One region of the Stappia sp. genome, then DNA from elsewhere that is predicted to be linked to it. Evidence: riboswitches for the same ligand, from Rfam matches in the RefSeq annotation. Region 1 holds a riboswitch; each other region holds the start of a gene.
The links. A riboswitch is a leader RNA that binds a small molecule or an ion and turns the genes downstream of it on or off. The one in region 1 is predicted to bind cobalamin.
Positions count from the first base shown of each region.

Region 2: it holds a riboswitch for cobalamin, as region 1 does, so the genes downstream of both, cobU (bifunctional adenosylcobinamide kinase/adenosylcobinamide-phosphate guanylyltransferase) here and ABL312_RS09550 (hypothetical protein) in region 1, are expected to answer to the same signal.
Region 3: it holds a riboswitch for cobalamin, as region 1 does, so the genes downstream of both, ABL312_RS09045 (CbtB domain-containing protein) here and ABL312_RS09550 (hypothetical protein) in region 1, are expected to answer to the same signal.

Region 1 is NZ_CP157793.1:2,175,472-2,184,937, forward strand. Features, by position in the region: gene ABL312_RS09520 (sugar ABC transporter ATP-binding protein) at 1-489, opposite strand, end outside; gene ABL312_RS09525 (aldose 1-epimerase family protein) at 486-1,475, opposite strand; gene ABL312_RS09530 (hypothetical protein) at 1,472-2,725, opposite strand; gene ABL312_RS09535 (bifunctional rhamnulose-1-phosphate aldolase/short-chain dehydrogenase) at 2,783-4,807, opposite strand; gene ABL312_RS09540 (DeoR/GlpR family DNA-binding transcription regulator) at 5,114-5,932, shown strand; gene ABL312_RS09545 (FGGY family carbohydrate kinase) at 5,929-7,053, shown strand; cobalamin riboswitch at 7,176-7,393, shown strand; gene ABL312_RS09550 (hypothetical protein) at 7,517-7,819, shown strand; gene ABL312_RS09555 (cobalamin-binding protein) at 7,824-8,624, shown strand; gene ABL312_RS09560 (DUF1289 domain-containing protein) at 8,621-9,466, shown strand, end outside.
Region 2 is NZ_CP157793.1:1,109,715-1,119,180, forward strand. Features, by position in the region: gene ABL312_RS04870 (leucine-rich repeat domain-containing protein) at 1-786, opposite strand, end outside; tRNA gene ABL312_RS04875 (tRNA-Asn) at 967-1,042, opposite strand; cobalamin riboswitch at 1,269-1,493, shown strand; gene cobU (bifunctional adenosylcobinamide kinase/adenosylcobinamide-phosphate guanylyltransferase) at 1,621-2,178, shown strand; gene cobW (cobalamin biosynthesis protein CobW) at 2,175-3,275, shown strand; gene cobN (cobaltochelatase subunit CobN) at 3,301-7,095, shown strand; gene cobO (cob(I)yrinic acid a,c-diamide adenosyltransferase) at 7,113-7,724, shown strand; gene ABL312_RS04900 (YrhK family protein) at 7,755-8,057, shown strand; gene ABL312_RS04905 (cobyric acid synthase) at 8,081-9,466, shown strand, end outside.
Region 3 is NZ_CP157793.1:2,052,730-2,062,195, forward strand. Features, by position in the region: gene ABL312_RS09005 (rhodanese-like domain-containing protein) at 1-280, opposite strand, end outside; gene ABL312_RS09010 (aspartate/glutamate racemase family protein) at 422-1,162, opposite strand; gene ABL312_RS09015 (Xaa-Pro peptidase family protein) at 1,159-2,331, opposite strand; gene ABL312_RS09020 (pyridoxal-phosphate dependent enzyme) at 2,328-3,398, opposite strand; gene ABL312_RS09025 (BCCT family transporter) at 3,665-5,167, shown strand; gene ABL312_RS09030 (hypothetical protein) at 5,154-5,300, shown strand; gene ABL312_RS09035 (hypothetical protein) at 5,316-5,951, opposite strand; gene ABL312_RS09040 (CbtA family protein) at 6,087-6,797, opposite strand; gene ABL312_RS09045 (CbtB domain-containing protein) at 6,810-6,980, opposite strand; cobalamin riboswitch at 7,010-7,259, opposite strand; gene ABL312_RS09050 (DNA-formamidopyrimidine glycosylase family protein) at 7,304-8,101, opposite strand; gene ppsA (phosphoenolpyruvate synthase) at 8,244-9,466, opposite strand, start outside.

The DNA of each region.
Region 1 (9,466 bases):
CCGCGCGATCTCCACGAGCTGTTGCTGGCTGACGGTCAGATCTCCGGTGCGCGCGTCGGGATCGAAACGCGCGCCCAGGATCGAGAGCGCGGCGCGGGTATTCTCCCGCATGGTCCGGCGATCCACGAAGGGACCCCGGCGGGGCATCCGCCCCAGATGCAGGTTTTCCGCGACACTCAGATCCGGCGCGAGGCTGAGTTCCTGATGCACCATGCGGATGCCGCACGCCTGCGCCTCGCCCTCGCTGGCCAGCGTGACGGTCTTGCCGTCGATGGCGATGGTGCCCTCGGTGGGTGGATACATGCCGCCGAGGATCTTCATCAGCGTCGACTTGCCCGCCCCGTTCTCGCCGACGATGGCGTGCACGGTGCCGAAGCGGACCCTGAGATCGACTCCCGACAGGGCACGCACGCCGGGAAACGTCTTCACGATGCCGCGCATCTCCAGCGCCAGCCCCAGATCTTCCCCGGACATGTCGGCCGCGCTCATGACAGCACCTCGACGCTGAGACGCAGCCGGTAGGTGACCGTTTCGCCCGGCGCCAGAACCGGCAACGCGCCCTCGGCGCGGGCCCGGGCGCGGCCCATGATGGCGTGGGTGTTGGCCGGCTCCAGCCCCATCACGTAGTGACGCCGGCGGAGCATCTTCCATTGAAACATCGCGGGCATGGCCGTGCCGTCCCAGTCCAGCCGAACGGCGATCCCGCGCGCCGGATTGACGAGCCGCGCGGCGGCCTCGCCCGGCGCGCTGTGCACAAAGACCTGCTCGCCATAGGTTTCGCGGGGGCCATGCACCGCGTTCCAGGTCTCCAGCCCCCGCTCAGCCGCCGCGTCCCGGGCCGCCGGCCGCCCCCCCGGCCCCTCCACGTGACATCCCTCGTCGAGGAGCGGCCAGCCGAAATTGCAGTGCCAGAGCATCATGTGCCCCTCGGGGTCCACGGCCTCGTTGGTCACCCGGTCGGTCAACCGCAGCTCGCGGCCGCCGAGCGGGATCTCGATGCGCCGCACGAGCGTCAGGCCCTCGCCGAACAGGGCGGACTGACCGACGCGCCCGGCGATCACGATGCCCTCCGGGCCGACCCGGCTTTCCAGGAGTTCGCCCGCCTGAGCGGACACCGGCCCATGCAGTCCGTGCTCGCGGCCGCCATCGGAGGACGGCGGGCCGAAACTGTCGAGGCCGCAGGTCGTCAGCAGTCCGCCGCCGAACCCGCGCAGCCATTGCATCCCCGGCCGGGCGGTCCGCGCCGCGTCCCAGCGATCCGGCGCGACCCAGGCCAGCGGCAGGCCGTTGAACGACGCGTGTCCGATGTCGAAGCAGCGGTCGGGGAAGATGTCGAGCACAAGCCCGCCGCCGGAGACCGCCTGAAGGACCCGGTCGCCGCGCCCCGGCCCCTCGGCCCGCACGAACCTGTCGAGCCGGGCGATCTGGGCGGGATCCGCGACCCGCTCGCGCCAGTCTGGAGCGAGCCCCGTCACAGCCGGCGAACCGGGTCGTCGGCGGCCAGCTCGGCGTTGCCCGGTCCGTAGTGGCGCAGGATCACCAGCGGTTCCGTGCCGCTTTCGTTGACCACCTCGAGCGCGCCCGCGGCGCCGGCGGAGACGAACAGCTCGTCCTCGCTCAGCGCGCCGAAGCGGATCAGGGTCGCCGAGGCGACCGGCAGACCGCCGACGCGGCCGCGTCCGCCGATGACGATCGCGCCATGCGGATCGTCCTCGCGCAGCGTGACCGCGCAGCCGGGCGCGACGCGCAGCTCCTTGGCGCTGAAGGCCGGGGACCGGTAGGCGACCCAATATTCGGCCCAGCCGGCCTCGTCCCCCGCCTCGATCGAGCGCGCGGTGCGCAGCTTCGGACTGAAACGCCGCGCCGCGAAATCGGGATCGACATTGTCGTCCCATTCCAGCAGCGACATCAGGAAATCGATGTCGCCGTGGTGGTCGCGGGGCACGTCCTTCCAGAGGAGATCCTCCGGCACCTCGCGATTGTTCGACCAGCTCTCCCACATGGAGAAGACGTCCGAGGCCACCTGCGGCTCATAGGTGCACACGGAAGGCGGCGCGTGCAGGATGCCGGCGGGGATATCCCAGCCCGTGCCGAGCTTCAGCCGATAGGCCACGGCAAGGTCCGTGATGCGATTGTCCCCGCCGCGCGCGAAGGCGAGAAGCGCGTCGCGCAGCTGATCCCGCGTCGTTCCGGGCCGCAGCCCGAGAAAGGCGATGGGCTGGTCGCCGAGGTGATTGTTGACCTCCGGCGGATAGTAATAGGCCTCCGGCTTGCCGCGCTTGCCGACCAGCGCGGCCTTCTCCTCGGTCTGGTGGAGGTGGAAGGGCAGCGGCTTCTGATTGTCGAAGAACTTGGAGTACATCGGCCAGCCCCGATGCGCGTCCCAGAACGTCTGACCCAGCAGATCGGCCTTGTGGTGAGCGACGAAGGCATCGAAGGGAAGCAGCGTGCCGTCCTCGCCGACGACCAGCGACAGGCCCTCGTGCGCGGTGGTGCCGGGGCCGTTGTCGGCCCGCACGGCGGAGGCGAACCAGCGCTCGTTGATCCCGCCGCGCCCGGCGCCGAAGGCGTAGTGATCGTCGGGATGCAGGCGGATGCGCTGACCCGGCGTGCAGAAGAGCCGCGGCACCCAGGCCGGCGCGAGGCGGACGATCCCGCCGTCGCGCGCCAGGGCCGCGTCCATCTTCGCGACATCCTCCCGCACGTTGTCATAGATCTCGGTCACGTCGTCCTCCCTTTCCTTCCCCCGGCGTGCAGGCGCGCCGCCCGGCGCCGGCACGCGTCAGCGCGTGAACGCCTCCCTGTTTCCCGCGTCGACGTTGAGGATGTTGCCCGTCGATTTCGACGAGGCATCCGAGACGAAGAAATACGCCGCCTCCGCGATGTCCTCCGGCAGGACCTCGCGCTTGAGCAGGCTGCGCGCGCGGTAGTGCTCCGCGAGATCCTCCACGTCCTTGCCGTAGGCCGAGGCGCGTTCCTTCAGCCAGTCGCCCTGCCAGATGCGCGAGCCCTTGAGCACGGCATCGGGGTTCACGACGTTGACGCGAATGCCCAGCGCCGCCCCCTCCAGCGCCAGGCAGCGCGCGAGATGGATCTCCGCGGCCTTGGCGGTGCAATAGGCGGCGGCGTTGGCGCTTGCGGCCAGTCCGTTCTTGGAGGCGACGAAGACGATGGCGCCGCCGATGCCCTGTTCGCTCATCAGCCGGAAAGCGGCACGGCTGACGAGAAAATACCCGGTGGCGAGGATCGACATGTTCCGGTTCCACAACGCCAGCGTCGTTTCCCCGATGGGCGCGGAGGAGGCAATTCCGGCGTTCGACACCAGGATGTCGAGGCCGCCGAACTGCAGAACCGCCTGCTCCATGGCCTCCGCCACAGCGGCTTCGTCCGTCACGTCCATGCGCACCGGCTTGATGCGCTCCGCCGGATGGTCGGCGCTCAGGTCCTTGACGGCCTCGTCCAGCGTCTCGCCGGAAATGTCGGCGAGGACCACGCAGGCGCCCTCGTCAAGATAGCGCCGCGCGGTGGCGAGGCCGATGCCGCCGGCGCCGCCGGTGACCAGCGCGACACGACCGGCGAGACTGCGGGGCCTCGGCATGCGCTGCAGCTTGGCCTCCTCGAGCGCCCAGTACTCGATGTCGAAGGCTTCCTGCTCGGGCAGGCCCCGGTATTCGCTCGCAAGCTCCGCGCCGCGCATGACGTTGATGGCATTGACGTAGAATTCCCCGGCGATGCGCGCCGTCGCCTTGTCGGCCGCGAAGGTCACCATGCCGACACCGCGAATGAGGACCACCACCGGATTGGGATCGCGCATCGGCGGCGACCCGGCGCGGCGGCAGCGCCCGTAATAGGCGGCATAGCGCTCCCGGTAGTCGGCCACCCGCTGGGGCAGATCCGCAAGCGTCGCCTCCAGGTCGCCGTCATGGTCGATCACCAGGGGCGCGATCTTGGTGCGCAGGAAATGATCCGGGCAGGAGGTGCCGAGCGCGGCGAGGCGCGGCATCTTTTCCGAGGTGACGAATTCGAGCACGGCGGCACAATCGTCGAAATGCCCGATCATGCGCCGCCCCCCGGAGACGAGGCCGCGCAGCCGCGGCATGATCCGGGCCGCGACCGCCCGCCGCTCCGGCGCCGGAAGGGCCTCGGCGACCTGCCGTCCGAACGCCGCCCCCTCGCGCCGCGCGAACCACTCTATCGCGCGATTGATGGTGGCGAGCGTCACCTCGTAGCAGGACTTCGCGTCGTCCGCCCAGGTGAACAGGCCGTGGGATTCAAGCACGACCCCCCGGGCATCCGGGTTTTCCAGGCAGAACCGCTCCAGCATCAGGCCCAGTTCGAAGCCGGGCCTTTTCCAGGGCAACCAGCCGATGCGATCCCCGAAGATCTCGCGCGTCAGCCTCTCGGAGTCGGCGCTGGCGGCGATCGCGATGATCGCGTCGGGATGCATGTGGTCGACATGGCGGGCCGGCACATAGGCATGAAGCGGCGTGTCGATGGAGGCCGCGCGCGGATTGAGGTTCCACGTCGCATGGGGCAGATGGCCGACCATCTCGTCCTCGTGATCGGGGCCGCGATAGAGAGCCTTCAGGGCGCGCAGCTTGTCCATGTAGAGCGTCGCGAACCCGTCGAGACCGATCGTCCCGACATCGCCGCCGGACCCCTTGACCCACAGAACCTCGACGTCCTCGCGGGTCAGCGGATCGGTCTCGATCACCTTGGCCGAGGTGTTGCCGCCGCCGAAATTGGTGATGCGCTTGTCCGCGCCGAGAAGGTTCGACCGATACCTCAGAAGCTCCGGCTCGCTCATGCCGCGCGCCTTCGCGTCCTCCCATCTCGACGACAGGATCCTCGACGACAGTGTCCTCGACGGCGATGGTCCGCTCGGCCTGTGCTCTGTCACGTGCGCGCTCCCTCCTCGGTGGCACGCTTGTCAGCCCGGCCACTTCGCACGCAAGCGTAGGCGCCTCAATCGCGCAGTGTCAATCACTTTCAAGCATTTTCTTTCACGTTCAAGCTCGTTAAAGATCGAATTTGTTCAAACTTGCAGAATCCTGCCGCCTGTGACAGGCTCGCGTCGGATGTGGCAAGACGAAACACAAAACGGAACATCGGTGTGCACGAACGGGACCGACATCGCGTCATTCTCAGTGCCTTGCGCGACAACGCCGTCGCCACGGTATCGGAGATCTCGCAACTGACCGGCGCCAGCGAGGCGACGATCCGCAGGGATATCATCGCGCTCGACGCGGCCGGGCATCTCAGGCGGGTGCGCGGCGGGGCGGAGGCGATCACGCCCGTCAGCGTCACCGCGCTGGCCGGCCCCCGCTACGAAGCCAACGCGGAACTCAGACGGCCGGAAAAGACCGCCATCGCCCGCGCCGCCGCGGCCCTGTGCAAGGACGGCGAGCCCATCATCCTCAACGGCGGCACCACGACCTACGAGATGGTGCATTTCCTGGCGCCGAAGACGCTGAAGATCCTGACCAACTCGCTGCCCATCGCGAACTATCTGATGCAGCATTCGCAGAACCAGCTGTTGATGCCGGGTGGCGCGATCTACCGGGAGCAGAACATCATCCTGTCCAGCTTCAAGGAGGATGCCACCGGCCATTTCTGGGCCAAGCGGATGTTCATGGGCTGCCACGGCATCGCGCCGGTCGGCATCATGGAGATCGATCCGCTGCTGATCCGGGCCGAGGAGAAGCTGATGATGCGGGCGGACGAGCTCGTCATCCTGGCCGACAGCACGAAGCTGCGCAATCGCTCCAGCCTCGTCCTGTGCCCGCTGTCGCGGGTCCACACGCTCGTCACGGACGATGAAATCCCCGACGCGGACGCCGCCCGGATCGAAGCCGAGGGCGTGCAGCTGATCGTGACGTCCGCCAAGGCCGCCGCATCCGAGCGCCCCCTGTCGCCCGGCGTGCCGGGATGAGCGGCCGGGCGGCCAGGCCTTCGGGCATTGCCGTGATCGACATCGGCAAGACCAATGCGAAGGTTCTGCTCGTCGCCCCCGACGGCACGGAAGTCGCCGAGCGGCGCTGTCCGAACACTGTCGTGCCGGGCCCGCCCTATCCGCATTTCGACGCAGCGCGACTGTGGGACTTCGTGGTCTCCGCCCTCGCCGGGTTCGCCCCGAAGGTCGGCGCGATCGTTCCGGTCACGCATGGGGCCTGCGCCGCGCTGGTGCGCGCGGACGGGGAGCTTGCAGGCCCCGTCCTCGATTACGAATTCGACGGCCCCGACGAGACCCGCGCGACGTACGCGCCGCCGCCCTTCGCGGAGACGGGCTCCCCGCCGCTTGCCGGAGGGCTCAATCTCGGCGCGCAACTGCATTGGATCGAACGGACGTGTCCGGACGTGCTCTGCGCAGCCGAAATGCTTCTGCCGTGGCCGCAATGGTGGGCCTGGCGACTGTCGGGGGTCGCGGCGAGCGAGGTGACCTCGCTCGGGTGCCATACCGATCTCTGGGATCCGCACCGGGCCGTGCCCTCGTCGCTTGCCCGCGCACGCGGATGGGACCGCCTTCTGCCCCCGATGCGGCGGGCGGGCGACATTCTGGGACCGCTGCGCGCAAGCGTGGCGGAGGAGACCGGCCTCCACCCGGCGACCCCGGTTCTGACCGGCCTCCATGACAGCAATGCCTCGCTCCTCCCCTATCTGTCCGCGCAACCCTGCGGCGTGCTGTCGACCGGCACATGGATCATCGCCTGCGCGCTCGGCGGCGCGCCGGTGAAGCTGGACCCGGCGGCCGACATGCTCCTCAATGTCGCGGTGAACGGAGCGCCGGTTCCGACAGCGCGCTTCATGGGGGGACGCCTGCGGGCCGAACGGGTCGAGGCCGGCGCACCGCGCGCCGATGTCGACCGCGAGATCGGGCATCTGGCCGGCCTGCGCCTCCAGGAGATCGGCGCCGACGGCCCCGTCTTCGTCGAGGGCCCCTTCTCCGCAAGCCCCGCCTTCATCGAAGGTGTCGCCGAGGCCACGGGCCGCCCGGCGATCCCCGGCGAGGGTGCCGGCACCTCCCGGGGCGCGGCACGCCTCGTCACGGGTTAGCGCCCCGCGCCCGCCGTGACCCGACGCCGCCCGCGACGACGGCATTTCGGCCCATGCGTCGCGAAAGGGTCGACCCCGGCGCCGGGCGCAGGCAACGTCCCATGGACACGTCAGGGGCCTTGTGGAACACTGAGCGCGATGGTGTCCGCCTCGTTCGAGTCGGATGAAAAGGGAACACGGTGCGGGCCCCGACGAAAGGACGGTCCCAACTCCGCGACTGCCCCCGCAACTGTAGGCGGCGAGCGACTTCGAAACATGCCACTGGGCGGATCCGCCCGGGAAGGTTCGGAGAAGCAGCGACCCGCAAGTCAGGAAACCTGCCATCTCCGGTGCGCCGACCGCGCGCCGCAGCCACCTTGAACCCGGGCGGGGCGCCGCGGGCCGGAGAGACCGAGATGGACGACAGTCGCCTCGCGAGATCGCCGCTGCCCGATGCGCTTCTGCCCCTTGCGCGGAGGGCGCGATGCTTCTGGAACGCACGATTTCGCAACTCGACATAGGCCCGGTCTCCCCCACGCGGGCGGCCGAACTCGGCCAGCTCGGCTACATGCAGTGGCTGGGAGCGCTCGGGTCCATGGCCGACTACCGCGCGGAGGCCATGCGCGCCTATACGGCGGCGCACCCCTTCATCCGCACCTCGCCCGCCATCGCCGTCTTCTGCGATCTCCTCGTCGCCTCGACCCGGATGCCGATCGAACCGCTGCCGCTGGCGCTGCCCGCGCGCCAGCGACGCGGCGGCGCGCAGGCCCGGCGCGCGGCGATCTGACGGCATGCGACGCTTTCCGCCCGAACGCATCGTCTGCCTGACCGAGGAAACCGTCGAGACGCTCTATCTTCTGGGCGAGCAGGATCGGATCGTCGGCGTTTCCGGCTACGCGGTGCGCCCGAAAGGCGTGCGGCAGGAAAAGCCGCGCGTCTCGGCCTTCACCTCCGCCGATATCCCGAAGATCCTGGCGCTCGACCCGGACCTCGTTCTGACCTTCTCGGACCTGCAGGCGGAGATCGCCGCGGAACTGATCCGGGCCGGGGTGACGGTGACCGCCTACAACCAGCGCGACGTGGCGGGCATCCTCGCAATGATCCGGCATCTCGGCGCGACGGTGGGTCAGGCGGCCGGAGCCGCGCGGCTGGCCGACCGCTATGAGCGACGGCTGGCGCAGGTCGCGGCGCAAGCCGAGGGCCGTCCGCGCCCGACCGTCTATTTCGAGGAATGGGACGAGCCGCTGATCACCGGCATCGGCTGGGTGTCGGAGCTGATCGGGATCGCGGGCGGGCGCGAGGCCTTTCCGGAACTGGCCGGCAAGGACAAGGCAAGGGACCGCATCGTGACGCCGGATCGGGTGATCGCGGCCGCGCCCGATGTCATCCTCGCCTCGTGGTGCGGCAAGAAGGTGCGTCCCGAGAGAATCGCGGGCCGGCCGGGCTGGGACACCATTCCGGCGGTGCGCACCGGCCGCATCACCGAGATCAAGTCGCCGCTGATCCTGCAGCCCGGCCCGGCCGCGCTGACCGACGGGCTCGACGCGATCCTCGCCGCGCTCGCCCCGCCCCCGGAGAGGGAGACCCCATGACAAACGCCAGCCCGTGTGTGGGAACCTGCAAGCTCGACCCGGAGACCGGCTGGTGTCTGGGCTGCGCGCGAACGGGCGACGAGATCGCCGGATGGGGCAGCCGGACGCAGGCGGCGCGCGCGGCGATCTGGGCGGCCCTGCCGGACCGGTTCGCACAACTCGGCGTCGCCTGTCGCCGCCTCCCCTGGGATACGGACGAGATCCGCGATTTCGTGATCTGCTCCCTGCGGGACGTTACGGGAACCTGGGTCACCGGCGTCGTCGGCGCGGTGGCGGAGTTCACGGCGCCACCGGGATCCAGGACGCGGGTCTCCCGCGACGGTCAGGACATCGTGGCGGTGACCGATGGCGGCGCGCTGCGCTTTGCGATCGACGACGACGTGCGCGCGCTCACCTTCGATCCGCCCGAGACGCCGCCCGAGCGCCAACGAATTCTTCTCGCGGTCACGCGCGAGCGGAGGCGCCCGCCCGCCGCGTCGACGGTCTCCGCGCTTGGACAGGACACCGGGGCAATCGACGCCGAGGCGCGACAGGCGCATCTCTTCGATCTGGGCCTGGGGCGCAAGGAGGCGCGCTTCTGCCTGCGCTGCGACCCCGGTGCGGCACGCGATGCGCTGGCCTCGGTATGCGGCACGCGGCCGGACGAGGCTCTTCCTCGCATCGGCGCGACCCTCGTTGCGCGAAGCCCGACGCGCGTCGTCGAAAGCGCGCTCGGACGCATCGAGGTGGCCACGCCGATCCCGTCCCCGGGCAGCAGCTCTCCGGCGGGACCGCACACGCATCTGCTGCCGGATCATCTCGCCACGGGCCGCGCGCTGCCAGCGGGCATGGATCTGCCGCGC
Region 2 (9,466 bases), 1.1 Mb from region 1:
CGCGGACAGATCAGCGACTTCAGTTCTGGAGAACGCGAGGCATTGCAATTCTGCCAATCCTTGAAGTGGGGTCAGATCGTCTATTTCACTTCCAGAAAAGTCGAGAGCCCGCAGCTGCATCATCCCTCGTGTTGGCGATAGGTCGCGAACTCTTGTGTGGTGTAGCGTTAGGTTCTCCAGATATACAAGTTCTTTGAGCGGCTCTATGTCGATCACCGCCGTTTCTGAAAAGTCGAGTATTTGCAGGTTTCTTAGGCTATCGATAGAAGTTAGATCTGTGATCGATGTATGCGAGAAAGTGAGGCCCAGCAATTGAGGGAGATCTGTGACCGGCTTGAGATTGCGGATCTTAGTGTGATCACACACGAGGTAAACGAGGTTCGCGGATTTTCGAAGTGGCGAGAGGTTGTCCACAAGTGTGAAGGCGCAGTTTAGACCCCGCATGTGATCAAGGTCGTGAAGCGGGGACAGGTCTGAAATTGGCAACCAACTCAGGTCAAGCACTTCCAGACGCGATAGCGCGGATGAAAATTCGCTTGGTAACGTCTGAAACACGTTCGCTGTTTGTTTGTCGTCTTCAGTGACTCTGAACCACGGCATTTTCCGGGCGTTTGCCGACAGGCCGAGAAAGAGCCGTTTCAGCCATGTCAACTCCAGAACCTCCGGCGGAAACGCCTGCAAGGCCAGACCGCCGAGGTCGAGCTCCTCGTTTCGGGCTGCCTTGCACGCCGCGATCCGGCGCCGGGCTTCTTCCTCTCCGGCGGCCATCCGATCCTTGTCAGACAATGCCCATATCCTTCAATCGACGACTCGAATGCCGCGATCACAGCATACGGCCGACGACAGGCGCAACGGACACGGGTAAGAGGCAGGAAAGGCGGGATAACGCATAAGGCCGCAGCATCGTCAATGCGCGGCGTGGTCAAGATCTGTCAATGTCGGGAGGACAATCAAACAGGAGCGTGGTGGCTCCCCGGGCCGGACTCGAACCAGCGACCCAGCGGTTAACAGCCGCTTGCTCTACCAACTGAGCTACCGGGGATCACGCTTGGCGATGCAGTGCATCGCGTCGGTGGCGAGCTTCTAGCAAATCCCGTCCCGATTTGCCAAGCCTTTTGTCGGAAAACTTTTCCACAGCGCGGGCGTTGGCCATCGCGGCAGCGCCATGGGGTGGCGGCGCGGTTGTCGGTGCGCGGGCTTGCAGGTTTGCAGTGGGCGGCGCGGCGCGTGGCGTGCGTGCCCGCTCTTGTTGAAGCCCGTCCGGCGCGGTAAGGATAGGCATGTCCGGTCTTCCCGCAGCGGACGAAGTCCGCGGGAGGAGAAATTCGGAATGCGGTGGGGGAGGACCCAATCAGGGCTCCCGAATCCGCAGCTGCCCCCGCAACTGTGAGCGGCGAGCCTTCCTGCATGACCACTGGGCGACAAGCCCGGGAAGGGCAGGGCCGGGCGACGACCCGTAAGCCAGGAGACGAGCCGGCCGAAACCGCGTCACGCGCCGTCGGGTGGACGGCAGGAGGGCTCCATGATTCGTCTCGCAGTCGCCGGGCCTCCCCCCGGCGCAGGTGATTTCCCGTTCCCGCACCCGCCGGGCCGTGTCCCGGCCGCGTCGCGCGCCGCGCCATGACGGAGGCCGCCCCGGCCGTGCGCAGCGTGCTGGTGACCGGCGGCGCGCGCTCCGGCAAGAGCCTTTTCGCCGAAGGGCTCATCCGTGCCAGCGGCCGCGAGCCCGTCTATGTCGCGACCTGCGGCGCCTTCGATGCCGAGATGGAGGCGCGCATCGCCCGCCATCGCGATCAGCGCGGCCCCGGGTGGACGACAATCGAGGAACAGCGCGCCGTCGCCGAGGTGATCGCCCGCGAGGCCGCGCCCGATCGCGCCGTGCTGGTCGACTGCCTGACGCTGTGGCTGTCCAATTGTCTCTTCGCCGAAGCCGATATCCCCGCCGAGGTGGCCGCGCTCGCCGAGTCCGTGCGCGGCGCGGCCGGGCCTGTGGTGCTCGTCACCAATGAGGTCGGCTCCGGCATCGTGCCCGAAAACGCGCTCGCCCGGCGCTTCCGCGACGAACAGGGCCGCCTCAACCGCATGATGGCCCAGGCCTGCGAGGCGGCGGTGCTCGTCGCCGCCGGCCTGCCGCTCGTCCTCAAACCGAACGCCAGCCAACCGGAGATCCGCCTATGACCGCATCCGCAAAGGCGCCGAAGCCGAAAATCCCCGCCACCATCGTCACCGGCTTTCTGGGGGCGGGCAAGACGACACTGCTCGCCAACCTCCTGCGCGAGGCCAGGGGGCAGCGCATCGCGCTCATCGTAAACGAGTTCGGCGACATGGGCTTCGACGGCGCGCTGGTCGACGGCTGCGCCGATCCCGATTGCGCGGCCGACGATGTGGTGGAACTCACCAACGGCTGCATCTGCTGCACGGTGGCCGACGATTTCCTGCCGACCATGGAAATGCTGATCGACCGGGACGAGGCGCCCGATCACATCGTCATCGAGACGTCGGGGCTGGCGCTGCCGCAGCCGCTGGTGCGGGCCTTTTCCTGGCCGAGCGTCAAGACGCGCGTCACCGTCGACGCGGTGGTGACGGTGGTCGACACGGCCGCCGTGGCCGAAGGCCGGGTCGCCAGCGACGAGGCGGCGGTCGCGGCCCAAAGGGCGGCCGACGACGCGCTCGACCACGACAGCCCGGTCGAGGAACTCTTCGAGGACCAGCTGCGCTGCGCCGATCTCGTGGTGCTCAACAAGGCGGATCTGGTCGACGCCGCCGCGCTGGAGGCGGTGCGGGCGAAGGTCGCCGCGCGTCTGCGCCCGGCGGTGGAGATCGTCGCGGCGGAAAAGGGCGTCCTCTCGGCCGACGTGCTGCTCGGGCGCGGCAGCGCCTCGGAAGACGACATGACGGGCCGCGAAAGCCATCACGAGAGCGGTCACCACCCCCACCACCACGACGATCACGACGACCACGATCATCACCATCATCACGACCACGATCACGACGACTTCGAAAGCCATGTGATCGCGGTGCCTGCCGTGGCGTCGCTCAAGGATCTGGAGGCGCGCGTCGCCGCCGCGATGGCGCTTCCCGGCGTCTTGCGGATCAAGGGTGCCGTCGCGGTTTCTGGCAAGGCGGCACCCGCCATGGTGCAGGCGGTCGGCCCGCGGGTGGAGGCATGGTTCGCCCGCGACGCGCGCGCGCCCGGCCATCTCGTGGCGATCGGGGTCGCCGGCTTCGATGTCGCGCGTGTGCGTGGACTGCTCGCCGAGGCGGACGCCGCCTGAGGCCGGCATCGGACGGGGCGCGCGCATGCATATTCTCGCCGGCCGCAGCGGGGCGATCGATCAGGGCGACGAGGCGGTCGACCTGGAGCAGTCGCCCGCCGATCTTCTCGTCCTGTCGGCCGCCGACACGGAGCTGTCGGCGCTGGCGGCCGCCGCCGAGCGGCTCGGGGAGCGGGCGCCGGGGTTGCGGCTTGCCAGTTTCCTGGCGCTGTCGCATCCCTATTCGGTGGACCTTTATGCCGAGACGACGGCACAGGGCGCGCGGCTGATCGTGCTGCGGCTGCTCGGCGGCGCGGAATACTGGCCCTACGGGCTGGAGCGGCTGACGGAACTGGCGCGCGGCCATGGCATTGCGCTCGCCGTGATGCCCGGTGACGACCGCTGGGACGCCGATCTCGCGGCCCGCTCCACGCTGGAGGCGGGCGCGGTCGAGCGGCTGTGGCGCTATCTGGTCGAGGGCGGGCCGGAGAACGCCGACAACATGCTGCGCTATGCGGCGCATCTTCTTGAAGGTGCGGCGGAGCCCGATCCGCCGCGTCCGCTGTCGCGCGCGGGTCTTTATCTGCCGGGGGTGTCGGCGCCCGGGCTTTCCGATCTCACGGCCACCTGGGACGATGCAGAGGCCCCTGTCGCGGCGCTCGTGTTCTATCGGGCGCTGCTGCAGGGCGGGCAGACCGCCCCCGTCGACGCGCTGGTGGCGGCGTTCCGGGAGCGCGGCCTCAACCCGCTGCCGGTCTTCGTCGCCTCGCTGAAGGAGGCGGAATCGGCCGGCGTTCTGGCGGCGCTGTTCGAGGCCGCGCCGCCGGACGTGGTGGTTAATGCCACTGCCTTCGCCGTGTCGAAGGCGGGGCGCGCGCATGAGCCGACCCCACTTGATGCGCCAGGCGCGCCCGTGCTTCAGGCGATCTTCGCCTCGTCCTCTCAGGACGGGTGGAACGACGCCGATCAGGGCCTGTCGATCCGCGATCTCGCCATGCATGTGGTGCTGCCCGAGGTCGACGGACGCATCACCACGCGGGCCGTCTCCTTCAAGGAGCAGGGAGAACGCGACACCTTGACCCAGTCGCGGCCCGTGCGCTTCGTGCCGAAGGCGGACCGCATCGGCTTTGTTGCCGATCTCGCCGCGCGCTGGGCGCGGCTGCGCCAAATGCCGGCAGCGGAGAAGAAAATCGCGCTGGTGCTCGCCAATTATCCCAACAAGGACGGACGGCTGGCGAATGGCGTCGGCCTCGACACGCCGGCCTCCTGCGTCAACGTGCTGGCCGCCCTCGCCCGCGAGGGTTACCGCGTCGAGGGGCGGCCGGCCGACAGCGCGGCGCTGATGGAGGTCATCAGTTCCGGGCCGACCAACGCACTCGCCGACCGCACGGTGCGCACCGGCGGCGCGACGCTCGATCTCGACATCTATCGCGACCACTTCGCGCGGCTGCCCGCGCGCGTTCGCGATGCGGTCACCGACCGCTGGGGCGCGCCGGAGCGCGACCCGCATGTGGCGGAGGGCGCCTTTCGGCTCGCGGTCACGACCTTCGGGCAGGTGGTCGTCGGCATCCAGCCGGCGCGCGGCTACAACATCGATCCGAAGGAGACCTATCACGACCCGGATCTGGTGCCGCCGCATCACTATTTCGCCTTCTACATCTGGCTGCGCGCGGTTTTCGGGATCGATGCGGTGGTGCATCTGGGCAAGCACGGCAATCTGGAATGGCTGCCGGGCAAGGCGCTGGCGCTGAGCGCGGCCTGCTACCCCGAGGCCGTGCTCGGCCCCGTGCCGAACGTCTATCCCTTCATCGTCAACGATCCGGGCGAGGGCGCGCAGGCCAAGCGCCGTACCTCGGCCGTCATCGTCGATCACCTGACGCCGCCGCTGACGCGCGCCGAAAGCCACGGCGTCGCCGCCGAACTCGAGGTGCTGCTCGACGAGTATTATCTGGCCCAAGGCGTCGATCCGCGCCGGCTCAAGGCGCTGACCCGCGATATTCTCGATGCCGCGACGCGCGCCGGGCTCGATGCGGACATCGGCCTCACCGACGCGATGGACGAGGAGACCCGTCTCGCCCGGCTCGACGCGCATCTGTGCGACCTGAAGGAATTGCAGATCCGCGACGGGCTGCATGTGCTGGGCGAAGCGCCGCGGGGGCGGCTGCTGACCGATCTGCTGGCCGCGCTGGTGCGCGTGCCGCGCGGCGCGGGCGCGGGCAATGCGGGACTGACGCGGGCGCTGGCGCAGGATCTGGGTCTCGCGCCCGCGTCGTCCCGGCCAAGCGAAGCGCGCGCCGGGATCACGAGCCAGACAGACTTCGACCCGCTCGACTGCGCCTTCGAGGCCGAGTGGAGAGGCCCGCGCCCGGCGGCGCTCACGGCTGTGTCCGATGCGCCCTGGCGCAGCGTCGGCGACACGGTCGAGCGGCTGGAACTGCTGGCCGCGCGTCTGGTCGAGGCGGGGACGGCGCCGGAAGGCTTCGCGGCGACCGCCGCCGTGCTGGAGGAAATCCGCACGCGCATCGCCCCGGCGGTTGCGGCCTCCGGCGACAATGAGATCGCGGCCGTGGTCGACGCGCTCGCCGGACGTTTCGTGCCGCCGGGGCCGTCCGGCGCGCCGACGCGCGGACGGCCCGACGTGCTGCCGACGGGGCGAAATTTCTATTCCGTCGATGTGCGCGCGGTGCCGACCGAAACCGCCTGGCGGATCGGCGCGGCGAGCGCCGAGCGGCTGGTCGAGCGGCATTTCCAGGACGAGGGCGACTACCCGCGCGCCGTGGTGCTGTCCTGCTGGGGCACGGCCAACATGCGCACCGGGGGTGACGACGTCGCCCAGGCGCTGGCGCTGATCGGCGCGCGGCCGAAGTGGGAACCGGGGTCGGGCCGGGTGACCGGCTTCGACATCCTGTCGCTGTCCGAGCTCGGCCGCCCGCGCGTCGACGTCACGCTGCGGGTGTCGGGCTTCTTCCGCGATGCCTTCCCGCACCAGATGGATCTGTTCCAGTCGGCGGTCGCCGCCATCGCCGCGCTGAACGAGCCTGCCGACGCCAATCCCCTGGCCGAGGCGATCAAGCGCGAGACCCGCCGGCGCACGGCCGAGGGCGAGAGCGCGGAGGCGGCGGCCCGCGCCGCCACCTTCCGCGTGTTCGGCTCGAAGCCCGGGGCCTATGGCGCGGGCTTGCAGGCCCTGATCGACGAGGGCGGGTGGGAGGCGCGTGCCGATTTCGCCGACGCGTTCCTCGCCTGGGGCGGTTATGCCTATGGTGGCGGTGTGCAGGGCGAGGGCGCGCGGGATGCGCTGGAAGACCGCTTGTCCGGGGTCGACGCGGTGCTGCACAATCAGGACAACCGCGAGCACGACCTGCTCGATTCCGACGATTACTACCAGTTCGAGGGTGGATTGGCGGCAACGGTCGAGACGCTGAAGGGCGAAGCGCCGAAGGTCTATCACAACGACCATTCGCGCCCCGAGCGCCCGGTGATCCGCACGTTGGGCGAGGAGATCGGCCGGGTGGTGCGGGGTCGCGCGGCGAACCCCAAGTGGATCGCCGGCGTGATGCGCCATGGCTACAAGGGCGCCTTCGAGATCGCCGCGACGGTCGATTATCTCTTCGCCTTCGCCGCCACCACCAACGCGGTGGGCGACCATCATTTCGACCAGCTCTATGACGCCTATCTGGACGATCCGCGCGTGCGGGACTTTCTCGCCGAGGCCAATCCGAAGGCGCTTGAGGAAATCGCGGCGCGCTTCCGCGAGGCGGTGGAGCGCGGCCTTTGGACGCCGCGGCGCAATTCGACGCGCGCGGCGCTGACAATCGAACAGGGGGAGACGATCGGGTGAGCGACAGGAAAGCCGAGATGAGTGACGCGGAGCTCAACGCGCGCCACGCGGAAAAGATGCGCAAGAAGAAGGCCGCGCGCGACAAGATCATGGCCACCAAGACCATCGAGAAGGGCCTGGTGATCGTCCACACCGGCAAGGGCAAGGGCAAGTCGACGGCGGGCTTCGGCATGGTGTTCCGCTCGCTCGGCCATGGCCACAAGGTCGCCGTGGTGCAATTCGTCAAGGGGCGCATCGAGACCGGCGAGCGCATGGCGCTGGAGCGCTTTTCCGATCTGGTGACGATCAAGCGCATGGGCGAGGGCTTCACCTGGGAAACCCAGGACCGCCAGCGCGACATCGACGCGGCGCGTCAGGCCTGGGAAGCGGCCAAGGAGATGATCCGCTCCGGCGACTATCGCCTCGTGCTGTGCGATGAACTCAACATCGTCCTGCGCTACGATTACCTGCCGATCGAGGAGGTGGTGGCCTTCCTGCGCGACGAGAAGCCCGAGGACGTGCATGTCGTCGTCACGGGCCGCAACGCCAAGGACGAGCTTCTGGAGATCGCCGACCTCGTCACCGAGATGACGCAGGTGAAACATCCCTTCCGCTCCGGCGTGAAGCCGCAGGAGGGGATCGAGTTTTAGAACGAGGCGGACGAAGCAATTGGGGGCAAGATGAAACTCTTCGACAGCAGCACGCGCCGGGCGTCGCCGGATCACGGGGAGCTCGTGCGCCGCTATGAACTGGTGCGCACGCTGGTGGAGTTTCTGGCCGCCGTGTTCTTCGTCATCGGCAGCGTGTTCTTCTTCTACGACAGCCTGCTCTATGCCGGCACGTGGTTGTTCCTGATCGGCTCGATCCTCTTCGCCGTGCGTCCGACCATCCGGCTGGCGCTGGAGCTGCACCTCACGCGCCTGCCCGTGCCGGACGAATTCCGCCCCTATGGCGCGCGGCTCGAGGAGCAGGATCGCCCGTGAGCGCGAGGCGGCCGCCCGCCCTGATGATCCAGGGGACCGGATCGAATGTCGGCAAGAGCCTGATCGTCGCCGGCCTGTGCCGGCTGTTCGCCAACCGGGGGCTGAGGGTGCGGCCCTTCAAGCCGCAGAACATGTCCAACAACGCCGCCGTGACCGCCGACGGCGGGGAGATCGGCCGGGCGCAGGCGGTGCAGGCGCTGGGCGCGCGCGTGCCCTTGAGCGTGCACATAAACCCGGTGCTCCTGAAACCGGAAACGGACGTCGGCGCGCAGGTGATCGTGCAGGGCAGGCGCGCCGGCACCCTGCGCGCCCGCGCCTACGGCAGCCGCAAGGCGGAACTTCTGCCCAAGGTGCTGGAAAGCTTCGAGCGGGTCGGTGCCGACGCCGACCTGGTGCTGGTGGAGGGGGCGGGCAGCCCGGCGGAGATCAACCTGCGCGCCGGCGACATCGCCAACATGGGCTTCGCCGAGGCCGCCGACCTTCCCGTCGTCCTGTGCGGCGACATCGACCGGGGCGGCGTGATCGCCTCCGTCGTCGGCACGCATACGATCCTGCCCGAGGACGAGCGGGCCCGCATCAAGGCCTTCTTCATCAACCGGTTTCGCGGCGACGTGTCGCTCTTCGACGATGGAATGCGCGAGATCGCGGCGCGCACCGGATGGGCGCCGCTCGGCGTGGTGCCGTGGTTCGCGGATGCGCGCAAGCTGCCGGCGGAGGATGCGCTGGATCTCGCCTCGGGCACGGGCGACGGGCCGGTCCGGATCGCCGTGCCGGTGATCAGCCGGATCGCCAATTTCGACGATCTCGATCCGCTGCGCATGGAGCCCGGCGTGTCGCTGACGCTGGTGTCGCCCGGCGACGCGCTGCCGGGCGACGCGGATCTGGTGCTGCTGCCGGGCTCCAAGTCGACCGTCGGCGATCTCGCCTTCTTCCGCGCGCAAGGGTGGGACATCGATCTCGCCGCCCATGTGCGGCGCGGCGGGCGGGTGCTGGGGATCTGCGGCGGCTATCAGATGCTGGGCCGCACGATTTCCGATCCTCAAGGCATCGAGGGACCGGCCGGCACGGTCGAGGGGCTCGGGCTGCTGGACGTCGAGACGGTGCTGACGCCCGACAAGCGGCTCGTGGAGGTCACGGGCCGTCACGTGGCAAGCGGCGCGCCGCTCGCCGGCTACGAGATCCACATCGGCCGCACGGGGGGCGCGGACACGCACCGCCCCTTCGCCCGGATTTCTTCGGGCGACGAGGGGACGCATGACGACGGGACGCACGACGATGGCGCGGTCGCGGCGAACGGGCGCATCGCGGGCACCTATCTGCACGGGGTTTTCACCGACGACCGCTTCCGCGCGGCGTTTCTGGATGGGCTCGGCGCGCCGGCGTCGCTCGCCTATGCGCAGGAGATCGAC
Region 3 (9,466 bases), 120 kb from region 1:
CGATCTTGCCGAAGCCGGCCTCGAGGCAGGCGATCGCCGCCTTTTCCGAGCGCACCCCCGATCCGCAATGGAGCACGATCCGGCGGTCGGTCTCCTTCGGCAGATGCGTCGCGTCGAAGAAGGCGATGGGGCTGAGGACCGCACCTTCGATGTGATCGATCATGAACTCCTGCGGGCTGCGCACGTCGATCAGCAGGATTTCGCGCTTGGCAAGCGCATCGGCCACTTCCGCGGCCGTCCAGGTCTCGAGCGTGCGCCCGTTGATATCTTCGCTCTTCATCCCGAAACTCCCGATTGGATGGTGGAGGCGGCGCGCCCGGCAAGGCCCTTCCCGGACGCCTCCGCTGGTGCTGACGCCCATCGATACAGCTTCGGCATGGCGTTTCAAGGGCCTGCGCAAAGAAGAAAAGACCGGGAAATCCTAGGCCTGCGCCATGATCCGTCCGTAGCGCGACGACAATGCCGGCAAACCGGCGCGCCGCGCCATGTGCCAGGCCAGCGCCTGCGTGCTGGTGAGCACCGGCTTGCCGCAGCGGGCCTCGATCTCCGCGACAATGTCGCGGGTGCGCAGGTTGGTGCAGGAGAGAACAACCGCCTGGACCCGAGAATCCTGCGCGAGCGCGCAGGCCGCCGACATTAGGGAGGGAGCATCGATGCGGGCGACCTTCGCCTCCTCCGCGACGTTGAACGAGCCGAAGACCGGCGTCTCGATCCCGCTGTCGGCCAGCACCGCCCGCAATCCGTCCGAGACCTCCGCCACATAGGGCGACAGCAGGGCGAGACGGCGCACCTTAAGCGCCGCGCAGGCAGCCACCAGCGCGCGCACCGGGTCGGTCACCGCGCGGGTCTCGGCGACGGCGCCGATAAGTTCCGCCACGCGCGCCGATCCGATGACCGAGGCGCCCGATGTGCAGGCATAGCCGATGCAATCGAACCGCGCGCCCTCGGGAAACACGCCGGCCGCTGCCGGCAGGGCGCCGGCCATCGCCGACAGCGTGTCACGGGTCACCTCCCGCCCGCTCGGCACGCGGGACACATGCACCGCCGCACGCCCCTCGACGAGCGCGGGAAACTCACCCTCGATGGTCTCGTCCGCCTGCAGGATGATCAGCCCCAGCCGGGGCCGGTCCGGCGGGTCGAGACGATAGGCGAAACCGGTCATCCGGCCGCCCCCAGCACGACGATCCCGGGCGCCGCCGGCGTCGACAGGAACTCCGCGCCCGTTTCGCGGATGACGATGTTCTCCTCATGCACGAGGATCCGCCCCCGGGACACCTCGATCCCCGGCTCCAGGGTCAGCACCATGCCCGGTTCCAGCCGGGTGGTGTCGCCGGGCACCAGCGACGGCCCTTCGGTGAGCTGCGTGCCGAGCCCGTGGCCCAGCCGCCCGGTGTCGCTGCCGCCCGCCCCGCCGGTGACGATGGCATCCATCGCATGAAAGAGATCGCAAGCCCGTGCGCCGGGCCGGGCCAGCGTCATGGCGGCGTCGACCGCCTCGATCAGCCGGCGATGGGCGTCCCGCGTGGCCGGTGTCGCATGGCCGATGGCGAAGTTGCGGTCGAAATCGCAGAAGTGGCCGTCGTGCACCAGCCCGGTGTCGAGCATCAGCACGTCGCCGTGCGCAAGCGGCCGGTCGTCGGCCGGCGAGATCACATCGGCATAACCGCCCGCGTCGCAGGGGCAGGCGAGATAGGGCACCCAGTCCGCCCCCTCCTCCAGACAGAGCGCCTGAAACCGGCGCGCCACGGTGGACAGCGGCACGCCCGGGCCGGCGATCTCCGGCACGTGCGCAAACGCCCGGTCCGCGATGGCGCAGGCGTGGTGGATTTTCGCTATTTCTCGGTCGGATTTCACCCGCCGCAGGGCCTGCACCAGCCCGGCATCGGAGCGCAGCCGCATCGGCGCGATGCGCTCGGCAAGGCGCGCATAGTCGCCGAGCGGCATGCGCAGATGGGTTTCCGGGCCCATCGGCGTGCCGACGATCCCCGCCGGCCCGGCCACCTCGCGCAGGGCCTCGCCGAGCAGCGACACGCCGTCATCCTCCGCGTCCGGCGCACGCCACGAGCGCACGTCGTGCAGCCAGGTGCGCCCCATCAGGGGGGCGCCGATGGAGGGAATCACGGCAATCGGCAGGCCGACCGCCGGCACCACGATGAACCACGGCCGCGTCGGGCTCTCCCAGAAGCGGGTGAGAAAGCCCGTGAAATAGCGCACATCCGCCTCGGTGGTGACGAGCAGCGCGTCGAGACCGGCCTCGACCATGGCACTTTGCGCGCGCCGCAGCCGGGCGCGATACTCTTCGTCGGGAAACCCGCGCTCGGGCGCGTTCATGGGCCCGCCTCCTCGCTCACGATGGCCAGAACCCGGCTCTCCGCGCCGAGGCCGAGCGCCGCGCGCGCCTCGGCGTCGGCGGCGAGAAGCGCCGCCAGCCCAGCGCCCCCGGAGGGCGTCGTCGCCAGGCCGGCCGCCGCCAGCGTGGCGAGATGCGCCTCCACCTCCGCGTCCTCCAGCGTCACGAAGGCATCGGCGTCGCGCGCAAGCCCCTTGAGCGCGATCAGCGACGGCGCCTTGCAGTCGAGCCGGCCCATGGACGACACCGGTCCCGGGGTCTCCACTGGCCGTCCGGCGGCGATGGAGGCCTGAAGCGCCGGCGCGGCCGCGGGTTCGACGACGACGATCCGCACCCGCTCGCCCCAGACGGCGCGCGCCAGCGCGGCCGCCGCCCCGGCGAGCCCGCCGACCCCGGCCTGCAGCAGCAGATGCGTCGGCGGCGCCGGCATTTGCCGGATCGCCTCGTCCATCAGAGCCAGATAGCCCTCCATCAGCCGCCACGGCCGCGTCGTGTAACCGGGCCAGGAACTGTCGGAGAGAAGCCGCCAGCCGTTGTCCTCCGCCGCCCGTTCGGCGGCCGCCATGCTGGCTTCGTAGTCGGCGCCGGAGCGCACCACCTCCGCGCCCTTCTCCCGCAGGCGGTCGGCAAAGGCCTCCGGCACCGTGTCAGCCAAATGAACGACGGCGCGGGCACCGAAGACCCCCGCCCCGGCGGCGACCGACAGCCCGTGATTGCCCGCGCTCGCCGTCACATAGGTCACGTCGCCGAGCGCCGTTTTAAGATCCTCGGCACCCGTCGCCACCGCGTCGCAGGCGATGACATAGGCCGCCCCCAGCGCCTTGAAGCTGCCGAGCCCCATGCGGCCGCGCTCGTCCTTGACGTGCAGGGCGGCGACGCCCGCAGCGCGGGCCAGTTCGTCGGTGGCCAGAAGCGGCGTTTCCGCCGCCGCCGGGCATCGTGCAAGCAGGGCCGCCACCGCCGCGACATCCGTGCTCGGGTCGGGAATGGCCTCGAGACCGGCCAGGGCCGGCACGTCGCCGTGACGTGCGTTTGAAACGATATGCACAAGGCCCCCTCGGTTTGCTCAAGCTCGATGAGGACGCAGGCAAGGCGCCCTGTCAATTCCGCAGCGTCACAAAGGTCGCATGCGGACCGTCCCGGGTCGAGAGATCGATGGAGAAGCGTGGGACCGCCGCCACAGGAACGGCAAGGCGGCGCCCGCATTGCCCTGCCCGGGAGAAGCCGTCATTCTGGATGCACGCGGTCGCCGTCCCCGGCCGCCCGCCCCGCCACCCGGACGCGCACCGCCGAGGCGCGACGAAGAGGCCCGCCATGACCCGCACGCAGACCCTGCTGGCCGCCTCGCTCTCCCTCGTCTTCGCCGTCGGGCTGTGGAGCGTGATCGACCCGGCGGGCGTGACGGCGATCTCCGCGCGCATCGTCGACGCCTATTTCCTGAGCCGCGGCTGGTTCGTCATGCTGACGGTGAGCGGCCTGCTCCTGCTGTGCCTGGGGCTTGCCGTGTCGCGGATCGGCGACATCCGGCTCGGGGCCGACGACGACCGCCCGGAGTTCTCCACCGTCTCGTGGATCACCATGCTGTTCGCCGCCGGCATGGGCGTCGGGCTGCTGTTCTGGGCCGTGGCCGAACCGCTCACGCACTTCGCCTTCATCCGCGAGGGCATGCCCGACCCGCTCGCCGCCGAGCAGGCGCTCACCACGACGCTCTTCAACTGGGGCATCCACGCCTGGGCGATCTATGGCGCGACGGCGCTGGTGATCGCCTATTTCAGCTTTCGTCGCGGCACGCCGATGCTGGTCAGCGCGCCGGTCGAGCATCTGTTTCCCGGCGAGACCTGGGCCCGGATCGTCGGCTGGCTGAGCGATTTCATGGCCATCGCGGCGATCGCCATCGGTGTCGGGGGCTCCATCGCCATGGGCGTCTTCCAGGTGGCCGCCGGCGTCGACGTGCTGCTCGGCGGCGACGGCGCGGGCGCCTGGCTGATCGCGCTGGTCTTCGCGCTGATGGTCGGGTGCTACATCCCACCGCTGCTGGTCGACCTCGGCAGCGGCATGTCGCGGCTGTCCAATCTGGCCATGGCCATCGCCGTCGCGCTTGTGGTCTTCACCGTGGTGCTGGGGCCGACGCAATATCTGCTCAATTCGGTCCTCGGCGGCTTCGGAAACTACGTGACGCAGGCAATCCCGCGCGGCTTCCAGACCTTCACCTTTTTCGACGACGCGGTGGCCCGCTGGTTCAGCGACTGGACACTGACCTACATGGTCTGGTGGATCGCCTGGGGGCCCTTCGTCGGCGTCTTCGTGGCGCGCATCTCGCGCGGGCGCACAATCCGGGAGTTCGTGCTCGGCGTGCTCATCGGGCCGACGCTGTTTTCGGTGCTGTGGTTCGGCGCCTTCGGCGGCATCGGCCTGTTCGACACGCTCAACAACGGCGGCGGGCTGATCGAATTGACCAGGACCGACGTCGACCGCGTGACCTTCGGCCTGCTGGAGCGCCTGCCGTTCACCACGCTGACGACGCTGGCGACCATCGCCGCCGCCTTCCTCTTCATCGTCACCAGCGTGGTCAGCGCCGCCTTCGTGCTCGGCACCTTCTCCAGCAACGGCGATCCCGACCCGGCGCCGCGCCTGCGCCTCGTGTGGGGCGTGCTGCTCGGCCTGCTCGGCGCCGGCATGATCCTGTCGGGCTCCATCGACGCGGTGAAGACGCTGATCGCGCTCGGCGCCCTGCCCTTCGTCTTCATTCTCGTGCTGCTCGTGGTGTGCTTCCTGCGCGCCCTCGGCCAGGAAGGATCGCGCCATGCTGATCGGTGACCTGCTCGACACGCTGCTCAACCTCGGCACCTTCGCCTTCATCGGTGCGATGATCTGGATCGCGACCCGCAAGCTGCCCACAGCGGAGGAGAAGACGTCGGACCGCGACGCCTCCGACCGAAACAAGACGTAGCACCGCTCCCCGGCGTCAGGATCCCCCGTCGACCGTGACCTCGCCGGCCGTCACCTCGGCGGACAGCGGCGTGTCGCCGACGGCGATCTGCCGGTGATCGTTGGTCGTCAGCGTGACCTTGACGCGGGCCCCTTCGGGCAGCGCATCGAAATGCATCCAGGGCGCATAGAGCCGCGCGACCTTCTCGCCATCCACATAGACATGGGCGTGCCCCTCGCCGGGCACATGCGGCCCGCTCGCGCGCTCGGGCGCGAAGCGAAAACCCGCCGTCTCGACATGCAGGTTCCAGCCGGCCGACGCACCGCGGGCGAGCGACACATCAAGCGTCGGCGCCCCCGGTCCCGGCGGCACCGAAAACACCTCGTCGTGGCTGTGGGCAGCGGCGACCGCGCCCTGAGAGGTGCAGATGTCGAACAGGGAATCGTCCGCCCGCGCGACCGGCTGCGACAACAGGGCGGTCGCATCGGCGCGCGGCTGGGCAAAGGCGGCGGCGGACCGCGCGTGCCCGTGAGCCACGTGTCCCGCACCAGCGTGCCCGCCCGGACCGTGTTCGTGGCCATCGAGGGTGATGCCATTGCCGGCGGCGGCGACGAAGCCGATGCCGCCGCCGAACAGGAGACCGATGCCGAGAAGGGCAAGTCCACGGTCCATCTCACAGTCTTTCCATCTCGGATCGCGCCCCGCGCCGATCCGGTTGCGTCACCCCGGGAGCGCTGCGGCGGTCGACCGTTCCGGGCGCGGGGAAGATCCCGGCGCCCGGAGGTGTCCCGTGTCCCGTGTTCCGCGTCAGGACCCGGCTTGGGCGGTCTGGGCCGCGCCGGCGCGGGCGCCCTCGCGCTGCCAGAAGTATCCGGCGAAACAGCCGAGGAGCACCCAGGCGGCAAGGCCGATCCCGAAGGCGCGGGCGGCGAACAGTGCCCCGATCTCCGTCGGCACGGGTCCGGTGAAGACGTCAGGTTCCGGCGCGCCGATGACATGCGGGGCGAGCAGCAGCACGGCGGCCGCGCCCCAGGCCACGAAGCCGCGCCCGAAGGCGATCAGCCATATGGCCAGTCCGGCGGTCGCAACGGTGGCGAACCACCAGATCTGCCGGTCGAAGACATCGGCCGCCGCCACGCCCGGCACTTCCGGCGCGAGCGAAAAGCCCGGCGCGAAATGCACCGCGACGAAACCGGCGATGCCCCAAAGAATGCCGCTGCGCGCGGTGATCCGCGTGCCCCGGCTTTCGGCATGGGCCATCAGCGCCACGAGGATCAGCGCGTAGCCGGTGTAGGTGAGCATGGTGAAGAGCACGCTCAGCCCGTCGCGCAGCGGGTCGAAGGCGAGAACGTCCTGATGGGCACTGACGGGGGTGCCCCCGAAATGCACGAGGGCGCCCGATTCATAGAGTTCCGCGTGCAGCAGAACAGGTTGCACGAAAGCGAGCTGCAGCAGGGCGGCGATCAGCCCGGCCGCAGCGCCAGCGAACACGGCGCTGGCAACGATGCGGGAAAACATGGCGCGGCGGCGTCAGTGACAGGGGAAGCCGGTCGCGTGGCGCACGTCATGCGCCGCGTCGTGCAGCGCGCTTGCCTGGACGTGGCCCGTCACGGTGACGATCGCCAGCCCGAACAGGGCGGCCAGAACGATCCCGGCAAGGCCGGAGCGGCTCGCCGAAGCGGTCGAAACATGTGCAGTCATGATGCCTCCTTGCCGTCACACCCGACGGCCGGTTGTCGTGATCGCCTGGCAGGTCTCCTGGCTCGCGGGTCACGGCTTCCGCACCACCTTCCCCGGACGCCCGGCGGCGCATCGCGCCACGGACGGATCCGAGTGGTTTAACGGGCGGTCGCTCTCCGCATACAGTCGCGGGGGCGGCTTCGGCATCGGGCCCCCGACATGGGTCGGCCCTGTCCGAATTCCCTATTGAGTTCGGCGCGCTCAGGCGCGCTTGCGAACACCAAGCCCGATCAGCCTACACGCTTTTCGGGCGCTGACAAGCGCCGGCACCACCCGCGCGCGCCTCAGTCGGGCGCGGCGGCCGGCGCGGGCTGGCAGGCGGGGCAGACAAAGGCGCGGCGCGCGTCGAGCTCGATCCGGGCGATCGCGCCGCCGCAGGCCGGGCACACGTCCTTGTTGAAGATATTGACGCGCTCGCGGTAGCGCCCCTTGCCCGGCGGGGCGTCGTCGATCGTGACGATGGCATTGCGCCGCACCCCGATCTCCAGCAGATGCACCGCGTCGGCCCAGATCCGCTCGAGCGCCGCGCGCGGCAGGTCCCGCCCCGGCGTATCCGGATGAATGCCCTGCCGCCAGAGGATTTCGGTGCGGTAGATGTTGCCGATACCGGCCATCACCGATTGGTTCATGATGAGCCGACCGATCCCGGTCCGGCTGCGGGCGATGCGCGAGAACGCCCGCTCGGGGTCGGCATCGGCCCGCAACACGTCCGGGCCGATGCGCGCGACCACGGCCGAAAGCCCGTCGGGATCGAGCACCTCGCAGATCGTCGGACCGTTGATGTCCACCAGATGCGTGTCGCCGACGAGGCGCACCCGCACCGCCCCGACGGGGTCGGGCGCCGGCAGCCGACGCTTGCGAATGCGCCCGAAGAGGCCGAGATGCACATGCAGGACGTCACCACCCTCGAAGCGGTAGATCAGATGCTTGCCGAAGGCCTCGACGCCCGTGCAACGGCGCTCGTCGAGCCGGGCCGCGCCCTCGGAAAAGCGCCCCTGCGGCGAGGACACGGCCAGCACGGAGCCGGCGAACAGGCGATGGTGATCGCGCGCGGCGCGATGGATCGTATGCCCCTCGGGCATGGCACCTCCGGAATGAGACGAAGCGCCGGCGGGATGACGCGACAGGTCGGGCGGGAGCGCGGGATACCGCGCCCTTCTCTACGACGCGCCCCGGCGATTCGGATCAGCACCGGCCGCGCGCGCCCTGGATGCCCGGTCCGCCTCAGGCGTCGCGCCGCCCGGCTTCGGCCGCCGCCACATGCCGTTTGACCGCGACGAAGCTGTCCGGCGTCACCGACAGGGAGTCGATGCCGCAGCCCACGAGAAAGCGGGCGAACTCCGGGTGATCGCTCGGCGCCTGGCCGCACAGCCCCACCTTCGCGCCGCTTGCCTGCGCCGCGCGGATGACGTTGGCGATCATCCATTCGACCGCCTCGTTGCGCTCGTCGAAGAGATGCGACAGCAGTTCGGAATCCCGGTCGACGCCCAGCGTCAGCTGCGTCAGGTCGTTGGAGCCGATGGAAAACCCGTCGAACCGCTCGGCGAAGGCATCGGCCAGCACAACATTGGCCGGGATCTCGCACATGACATAGACCTTCAGCCCGTCCTCGCCGCGCCGCAGCCCGTTCTCGGCCATCACGGCGAGCACCTTGTCGGCCTCCTCGGGCGAGCGGCAGAAGGGGATCATGACGATGGCATTGGCGAAGCCCATCCGCTCGCGCAGCCGCCGGATCGCGCGGCATTCGAGCGCGAAGCCGTCGCGATAGGCCGGCGAATAGTAGCGCGACGCGCCGCGAAACCCGATCATCGGGTTTTCCTCCCGCGGCTCGAAATCGGCCCCGCCGAGCAGATTGGCGTATTCGTTGGTCTTGAAATCGCTCATGCGGATGATGACCGGACGCGGATGCACGGCGGCCGCGATGCGCCCCAGATCGCGCGCGAGACGGTCGACGAAATACTCGGTCTTCTCAGCGTAACCGGCGGTCAACGCCTCGATTTCGGCCCGCGTGTCCGCATCGGTGACGCGCTCGAAATGGGCGAGCGCCATCGGGTGCACGCGGATGTGGTTGGCGATCACGAACTCCATGCGCGCGAGCCCGACGCCATCCGCCGGCATCCGCCACCAGCGAAAGGCGGCGGACGGATTGGCGAGGTTGAGCATCACCTTCGTGTCGGTGCGCGGGATGTCGTCGAGACCGATCTCCTCGACCGCGATCTCCGCCACCCCGTCGAAGACGACGCCCTCGTCGCCCTGCGCGCACGACAGCGTCACCTCCTGCTGCGAATGCAGCAACCGGGTCGCCGCGCCCGTGCCGACGATGGCCGGCAGACCGAGCTCGCGGCTGACGATGGCCGCATGCGAGGTGCGTCCGCCGTGATCGGTGACGATGCCGGCGGCGCGCTTCATCACCGGCACCCAGTCCGGATCCGTGGTGCCGGTGACGA